2 regions of the Pantoea sp. E2023-21 genome follow, and region 2 is predicted to be linked to the other one. Evidence: predicted binding sites of a transcription regulator. Region 2 holds the regulator's gene; the other holds the start of a gene.
What was found. The regulator Fur, encoded in region 2, represses iron uptake genes when iron is present. The targets are predictions, from matches to a motif close to ATAATAATGAGAACNACTATCAA.

Region 1 (4,383 bases), 460 kb from region 2:
ATGCGGTACAGCAGGCTAAATTTTATCCGGACCAAAAAACCTTCGCCGATGCGGTGCCGAAATCTAATCCCTCTTCGATTCTGGCCGACTGGCAGATGCAAAAAAACCAGCGCAACTTCGATCTCAAGCACTTTGTCGATAGCAACTTCACGCTACCAAAAGAGGGAGACAAATATGTGCCGCCTGCCGGGCAAAGCCTGCGTGAGCACATCAACGGTTTATGGCCGGTGCTGACGCGCACGGCGCAGAGCGCCAGCCAGTACGATTCGCTGCTGCCGCTGCCAAAACCTTACGTCGTGCCTGGCGGCCGTTTCCGCGAAGTCTATTACTGGGACAGCTACTTCACCATGCTCGGTCTGGCGGAGAGCGGTCACTGGGATCGCGTGCAGGATATGGTGGAAAACTTCGCCACCGAACTCGATAAATATGGCCATATCCCCAACGGCAACCGCAGTTACTACCTCAGCCGCTCGCAGCCGCCGTTCTTCAGCTTGATGGTTGACCTGCTGGCGACGCATAAAGGCGACGATGTCTATCGCCAATACCTGCCGCAGTTGCAGAAAGAGTACGATTACTGGATGGCGGACAGCGACAAAGTCGCTGCCGGACAGGCCAGCAAACGTGTGATCAAACTCAGCGACGGCACGCTGCTCAACCGCTACTGGGACGATCGCGATGCGCCGCGTACCGAATCCTGGCTGGATGACGTTAACACTGCCAATAAAGCGCCAGAGCGCAACAAGCAGCAGGTCTATCGCGATCTGCGCGCGGGTGCGGCGTCAGGCTGGGATTTCAGTTCGCGCTGGTTCACTGATGCGCACAATCTGGCGTCCATCCGCACCACGCAGTTGGCACCGGTCGATCTCAACAGCCTGCTGTTCCACCTCGAACAGACATTGTCTAAAGCGTCCAAACTGGACAAGCAGGATGACAAAGCCAAACAGTTTGCGGCGGATGCCGAGAAACGTCAGGCCGCGATCAATCGCTATCTTTGGGATGACAAAAAAGGCTGGTACGCCGATTACGACTTCCAGAAGAAGCAGGTTCACCCACAGCTGACCGCCGCGACGCTGTTCCCGCTCTATATGCAGTTGGCCGGCGACAAGCAAGCCGCACGCACCGCTGCAGCGGTGGAGAAACAGCTGCTGAAACCGGGCGGACTGGTGACCACCACGGTGAATAACGGCCAGCAATGGGATGCGCCAAACGGCTGGGCGCCGCTACAATGGGTGGCGGTGGAAGGTCTGGAGCATTATAACCAACCGAAACTGGCGCAGCAGATTGGTCAGCGCTTCCTGCAAAACGTGCAAGCCACCTATGACAAGGAGCACAAACTGGTGGAGAAGTATGTGGTTGAAGGCGCACAGTTGGGCGGCGGAGGCGGCGGTGAGTATCCGTTGCAGGATGGTTTCGGCTGGACCAATGGCGTGACGTTGAAACTGCTCGACAAGTACTGCCCGAAAGACAAAACCTGTAACAGCGCCGGTGATATTCCTGATATGCCGGCGTTAACCTCCACGAAGTAACCTTGTTCCTTAGCCCGGGTGAATACACCCGGCAACCGCACAATCCGTAGCGGCGCGATTTATCGCGCGTAATAATGGCGGCATTATGCCCATCCAAAGAATGCGCAATAAATTGCGCCGCTACGGATGCTTCGTGCCACCTTGTGCATTTTTCTCATACCCTTCTTACAACAAATTCACACCTTGAAACACACCTCGCAAAAGATAATAATTCTCAATCTAATTTCTATAGTCATTCTCATTAAAACAACAGGAACCTCTCATGACCTCGCTGTTTACCCTTAAACGTGGCCGCGTGCTGTGTGCGCTGGCGCTGGCTTTACCGGCTGCCAGCTTCGCCGAAGAGTCGATTGTCGTCACGGCGCAACCGCAAGAAAGCGCCACCTCACCGACGCAGGGTTATCTTGCCACGCGTAGCAGCGGTGCCAGCAAAACCGATCAGCCGCTGATTACCACACCGCAATCCATCTCGGTGGTAACGCGTCAGCAAATGGAAGATCAGGGCGCACAAGATCTTAATCAGGCACTGGGCTACACGCCGGGCGTATTCACCAACTTTGGCGGCGCGGCCACGCGCTACGACACCATCGCGCTGCGCGGTTTCCACGGCGGCGATGTCGATAACACCTTCCTCGATGGCCTGCGCGTCATGAGTGACGGCGGCAGCTTCAACATCCTGCAGGTGGATAATTGGTTCCTCGATCGTATTGATGTGATTAAAGGTCCCTCTTCCGCGTTGTATGGCCAAACGGTGCCGGGTGGATTGGTGAACATGGTGAGTAAGCGTCCACAGTTCGCCGAAGAGGGCCATTTCCGCCTGTCGAGCGGGACGAACGCCACCAATAGCGCTGCGTTTGATTACACCAACGCCATTAACGATCAGTGGGCATTTCGCTTAACCGGCATCACGCGCAACAGCGATACGCAGTACGATCACACGCGTGAAGAGAAGTACGCGATTTCACCGCAGCTGATGTGGCAGCCAAGTGAAGACACCAATTTAGTGTTGCGCGCCTACCTGCAGAAAGATCCCTCTGGCGGCTATCATGGATCGGTGCCAGCAGAAGGCACGCTTTACAGCCACAATGGCCGCACGTTGAGCGACGGCTTTTACGAAGGCGACAGCGCGCTCGATCAGTTCAAGCGTCGTGAACAGATTTATAGCTATGACTTTTCCCACCGCTTCAACGAAGTATGGTCGGTACACTCCACCGGCAGCTATAGCCACTCGAATACCGAGCTCGATCAGGTGTATCAAATTGGCTGGAATGCCACCAATCCAGACCTGTTGAACCGCTACTTCTCCGGCGAGCGTTCTTCGCTCAGCGCATGGGCTAACGACAACCAGTTGCAGGCCGATTTTGCGACGGGCGCGGTCCAGCATCGTGTGACGCTGGGCGCGGAGTATCATCGCTATAAAAACGACATTACTGAAGCCAGCGGCGCCGCCAGCGCGCTGAATGCGTGGAACGGTGAAGAAGTGGGCATCATGCCGGACTTCTCCTGGACATCGCAGACGCGCCGCTACTATCAGACCGGCTTGTATCTGCAGGACGAGTTGCAGTTGGATCGCTGGCATCTGGACTTATCGGGCCGCTATGACCGCATCGTCTCGGAAAACGGCACCAGCCGTCGTCAGGACGATCACATCAGTGGCCGCGCCGCGCTGTTGTATGCCTTCGACAATGGTATTTCACCTTACGTGAGCTGGAGCCAGGCGATTACGCCAGCTTCATTAACCGATCCGCAGGGCAATCAGCTGAAACCGACCACCTCTGAGCAGTATGAAGCGGGCGTGAAATATCAGCCGGTGGGCACGCGCGATATGTATTCGATCGCGGTGTACGATCTGACGCAGGACGATGTCGCCAACCGCAACGTGCAGGACGGCACGTACACGCCGTCGGGCAAAGTGCATTCGCAGGGCATTGAGCTGGAGGCGAGTAATCAGCTGACACCGCGCTTCAGCACCATCGCGGGCTACACGCTGAACCATCTGCGCTTTAAGGATTCCGTAGACGGTAACGAAGGCCATACGCCGTATGTCACGCCGAACAGCATGGCGTCGTTGTGGGGGCATTATCAGTTTGATTACGGCTTGAGCGCCGGTGCCGGTGTGCGTTATATCGGTAAGCAATGGGCCGATAACGAGAACACTACGCGTTTGCCATCCGTGACGCTGTTTGATGCGTCGGTACGCGCGGATCTTGGTGCGTGGAATTCGCAGCTGAAAGGCGCCTGGCTGCAGGTTAATGCCAACAACCTGACCGATAAAAAATATCTGGCCGCCTGTTACGGCACCGGTTACTGCTATCGCGGGGCTGAGCGTACCGTGATGGCCACGGTGGGCTACGACTTTTAAGCAGGCATAAAAAAATCCGCCATCCTTTGCGGGATGGCGGATTTCATCAAATCTCTGCGCGGTTAACTTCGCACTTTACGGTAGATCCACAGCACCACAATGGCGCCAATGACCGCCACCACGAAACTGCCGAAGTTGAAACCATCAACTTTACCGAAACCAAACAGGGTACTGATCCAGCCACCGACAACCGCACCTACCACACCCAGCACCACGGTAATGATAAAGCCGCCGCCATCTTTACCCGGCATAATCCACTTGGCGATAATCCCGGCAATCAGACCAAAAATAATCCATGAAAGAATACCCATTTACTGCTCCTTACTTTATTAATCAATGTGTTCACCGCAACAAGTATAGCCGGGATTTTTTGATCTGCATCGCAATTCAGCACAGTAAATCATCGTTCGCAGGCTAAAGCTTAGCGAAGCGTCGCCGATAACAGACGAACAGCATTGTCAGTCGTGAAAATAATAATCGGATAAGTGGAGCAGG
Region 2 (4,383 bases):
GCCAAGGTCACAACCGTAAGAACTTTAGCCATGATTTTGAACGCCCGTCTGCAAACTGAACAATCTACCCCTGATGCCACGCCGATTCTGTTAATCCATGGTCTTTTTGGTAGCCTTGATAATCTTGGCGTGCTGGCGCGAGGTGTGCGCGATGCTCGTCCCACACTGCAGGTTGATGTGCGTAACCACGGCTTGTCCCCGCGAAGCGATGTGATGAACTATCACGCCATGGCACAGGACATTGTCGCAACGCTGGATGCACACAACATCGATCGCGCTGGCGTGATCGGCCACTCAATGGGTGGCAAAATCGCCATGGCGCTCAGCGCGATTGCGCCAGAACGCATTGAAAAAATGGTGATGATCGATATCGCGCCCGTTGATTATCAGACACGCCGCCATGACGAAATTTTTGCCGCTATTCGTGCCGTCACCGCTGCGGGCGTCACGCGTCGCAGTGAAGCCGCTGAAGTGATGCGTCAGCATATTGCTGAGGATGGCGTGATCCAGTTTATCCTTAAGTCTTTCGCTGAAGGCGAATGGCGCTTTAACGTGCCCGTGCTGTGGGATAACTACAGCACCCTATCCGGCTGGGAGGAAATTCCTGCGTGGTCGCATCCGGCACTGTTTATCCGCGGCGGCGATTCGCCTTATCTGGATAATCAGCATCGCGATGCCCTGCTGCGTCAGTTCCCGCAGGCGCATGCGCACGTGATCAACGGCGCCGGACATTGGGTGCATGCTGAGAAACCCGATGCGGTGTTACGCGCCGTTCGGCGTTTCTTTAACCTGTAAAAGCAAAAGCTTGCCGCTTGCGCTTTAGGATTGGCGTCAGGGAAGGCGCTGGAGTATGATGTCGCGCTAAAAATTTGCCACAGCGTGTTTTTCGCCGTGGTCGGGCCGATAATGTTTTAATCGCGCAGCGCCTTTCCGCCGTTCGCGCCCACTCAGTTTTACAAACCATGGCAAAAGAACAGACAGACCGCACTACGCTTGATCTCTTCGCAGACGAGCGGCGTCCTGGTCGCCCGAAAACTAGCCCGCTGACGCGTGATGAACAGTTACGCATCAACAAACGTAATCAGCTCAAGCGCGATAAAGTGCGTGGGCTGCGTCGTGTTGAGCTGAAGATGTCGAGCGAAGCGGTTGACGCGCTCAGCACGCTGGCCGATCAGCAAAATATCAGTCGCAGCGAATTGATTGAACAAATGCTGCTGGCACAGCTCAAACTGTCGTAACGCACGAAGACCGCACGCTGGAACACAAAGTCACGGCTTTACACGTTCCGCACTTTTTACCGGTCTGCTATTATTCGCATAACTGTGCAGTCAACTGACTTACATTCACAATCAGGATTTAAGAGGTTACCTAACCCATGGCAATCGTAGGCATTTTCTTCGGCAGCGATACCGGCAACACTGAAAATATTGCAAAGATGATCCAGAAACAACTGGGTAAAGATGTCGCCGAAGTGCATGACATTGCTAAGAGCACCAAAGAAGATCTCGAGGCTTTCGACATCCTGCTGCTGGGCATTCCAACCTGGTATTACGGCGAAGCGCAGTGTGACTGGGATGATTTCTTCCCGACGCTGGAAGAGATTGACTTCAATGGCAAGCTGGTAGCGTTGTTTGGTTGTGGCGATCAGGAAGATTACGCCGAGTACTTCTGTGATGCGATGGGCACCATCCGTGACATCATCGAGCCGAACGGTGCGGTGATCGTCGGTCACTGGCCAACTGAAGGCTATCATTTTGAAGCATCAAAAGGCCTGGCCGATGATAAAAACTTCCTTGGTCTGGCTATCGACGAAGATCGTCAGCCGGAATTGACCAACGAACGTGTTGAGAAGTGGGTTAAGCAGATCTTTGACGAGCTGCAGCTGAAAGAGATTATTGAAGCCTGATTCCCTGCTCTGCCCGATGTGGGCGTAATCTCACATCGGGTAACGGAATTTCCTATAAAAATAATAGCTACGGTTTTTTAACTTTTCCCCGCAAATCTGTAGAATACCCGCAATGGTCATCCGCTTATTCCTCTGGCAGTAGAATGAGGCTGAGTGAAATGGAATCCAAAACCCAAGCGTCATGAAGACGTTAGTGACATTATCCTTACAGCCTTTGGTGATTAAGGACGTTGCTTTGGTTTTCATTTCACTGCTTGAGTTCTATAATGAGACGCAAATGAGAATGCGCGTTGACCTAAACATTCAAGGCCCCTGCGCCGCAAGTGACTAGCAAAGTAACAGGACAATATCCGCATGACTGACAACAACTCCGCATTGAAGAAGGCTGGCCTGAAAGTCACGCTACCCAGACTGAAAATTCTGGAAGTGCTTCAGGGACCTGGCCCCGAGTCCCATCACGTCAGTGCGGAAGATTTGTACAAGCGCCTGATTGATATGGGCGAAGAGATTGGCCTGGCGACGGTGTATCGCGTTCTTAACCAGTTTGACGACGCGGGCATCGTAACCCGTCATAACTTTGAAGGCGGTAAATCTGTCTTCGAACTGACTCAGCAGCATCACCATGATCACTTGATTTGCCTGGATTGTGGCAAAGTTATCGAATTCAGCGATGAATCAATTGAAACGCGTCAGCGTGAAATTGCCACTCGCCATGGCATCAAACTCAGCAACCACAGCCTGTACCTCTACGGTCACTGTGCGCTGGGAGACTGCCGCGAAGACGACTCGCTCCACGATAAGTAATTGAGTGTGCTATGCAGTATAAAAAAACCGGCGCTTGAGCCGGTTTTTTTATACCTGAAATCAGGCAACGAAAGTTTCTTGCAGGTAACGCCAGCGAGGAATGGTGGTGCTGCAATCCAGTACCGCCAGTGAAATGCGGCTCTGATTGGTACCGTTCATCATCTGTAATTCACGATACTGAATCGTCACTTCCTCGCTTTGCTGCGAAATGATGGCGTGCTCACTGGTCGCAATGCGCATACCTTCACGCTGTCCCTGCAGCTGGCGAAAAAGCACTTCCATTTCGTTGAGATCCAATCTTTTGCCTTGCGGCGTCACCATTTTAAATTCGGGATGAAAGTACGACAAAAACAGGTCAATACTGTCGTCGCTACCTTCTGCCTGATTGAAAATACGTTCGATAAGCTGATGTAAAACGACCACGCTATGCTTAGCTTCCTGAGCGAGACTTGTCATTTTTTTTCCTTAGATAACCCGCGGAGCAACGTCTGAGAGCGCATAGCCTACCTGAAAAAAAGTTTTTCACACTGGCAAATGGGTTAATTATTCTAAAGTCAGAATAGTCGCAAATGAGGAATTATAGGCTTGATGAGGCGGGCAGCATAAAAGGTTGTAGCTTGCCAAATAGAGATAATAAAAAAGGGCGATTGCTCGCCCTTACATGATCATATCGCGTGATGTCAAAAACGCTTAATCGCCGATCTTTGCCCAGGTATCACGCAAGCCAACGGTGCGGTTAAACACCAGTTTGGATGGCTGTGAATACACACTATCAGCACAGAAATAACCTTCGCGTTCAAACTGGTACGCTGCCATTGGCTCGGCTACACGTAGACCTGGCTCAACGAAGCCTTGTTTAGTCTCCAGTGAGTTCGGGTTAATGGTGGTGAGGAAATCCTCAGCCGCGCCCGGATTTGGCACACTGAACAGACGATCATACAGGCGGAATTCCGCTGGCAACGCGTGAATAGCAGAAACCCAATGGATGACGCCTTTCACTTTACGGCCATCAGCTGGATCTTTGCTCAGAGTATCAACGTCGCAGGTACAGTAGATGCAGGTGATATTACCTTCATCGTCCTTCGCCACACGTTCGGCACGGATCACGTAGGCATTACGCAGACGCACTTCTTTACCCAGCACCAGACGTTTATATTGCTTGTTGGCTTCTTCACGGAAGTCAGCGCGATCGATCCACACTTCACGGCTGAATGGCACTTCACGCGTGCCCATCTCCGGTTTGTTCGGATGATTCGGCATGCTGATGATCTCTTCATGACCTGCAGGGAGGTTCTCGATTACGACCTTCAGCGGATCCATTACAGCCATGGCACGTGGCGCGTTTTCATTGAGATCGTCACGAATGCACGATTCTAATGACGCCATCTCCACGATATTGTCCTGCTTGGTTACGCCGATGCGGCGGCAGAACTCACGGATAGAAGCGGCGCTGTAACCACGACGACGCAGACCGGAAACGGTCAGCATGCGCGGATCGTCCCAGCCTTCTACAACCTTCTCGCTTACCAACTGAGTCAGTTTACGCTTCGACATCACGGCGTATTCCAGATTCAGGCGCGAGAACTCATACTGACGCGGATGCACTGGGATAGTGATGTTATCCAGCACCCAATCGTACAAGCGACGGTTATCCTGGAACTCCAGCGTGCAGA

Region 1: ACRQ84_RS03750 (TonB-dependent siderophore receptor) is a predicted target of Fur. The motif match lies at 1,752-1,774, and genes of this name have one in related genera.

Annotation. Positions count from the first base shown of each region.
Region 1 is NZ_CP195344.1:775,709-780,091, reverse strand. Features, by position in the region: gene treA (alpha,alpha-trehalase TreA) at 1-1,526, shown strand, start outside; gene ACRQ84_RS03750 (TonB-dependent siderophore receptor) at 1,789-3,888, shown strand; gene ACRQ84_RS03745 (GlsB/YeaQ/YmgE family stress response membrane protein) at 3,951-4,199, opposite strand.
Region 2 is NZ_CP195344.1:320,547-324,929, reverse strand. Features, by position in the region: gene ybfF (esterase) at 31-795, shown strand; gene ybfE (LexA regulated protein) at 963-1,238, shown strand; gene fldA (flavodoxin FldA) at 1,376-1,906, shown strand; gene fur (ferric iron uptake transcriptional regulator) at 2,261-2,710, shown strand; gene ACRQ84_RS01555 (hypothetical protein) at 2,771-3,166, opposite strand; gene glnS (glutamine--tRNA ligase) at 3,401-4,383, opposite strand, start outside.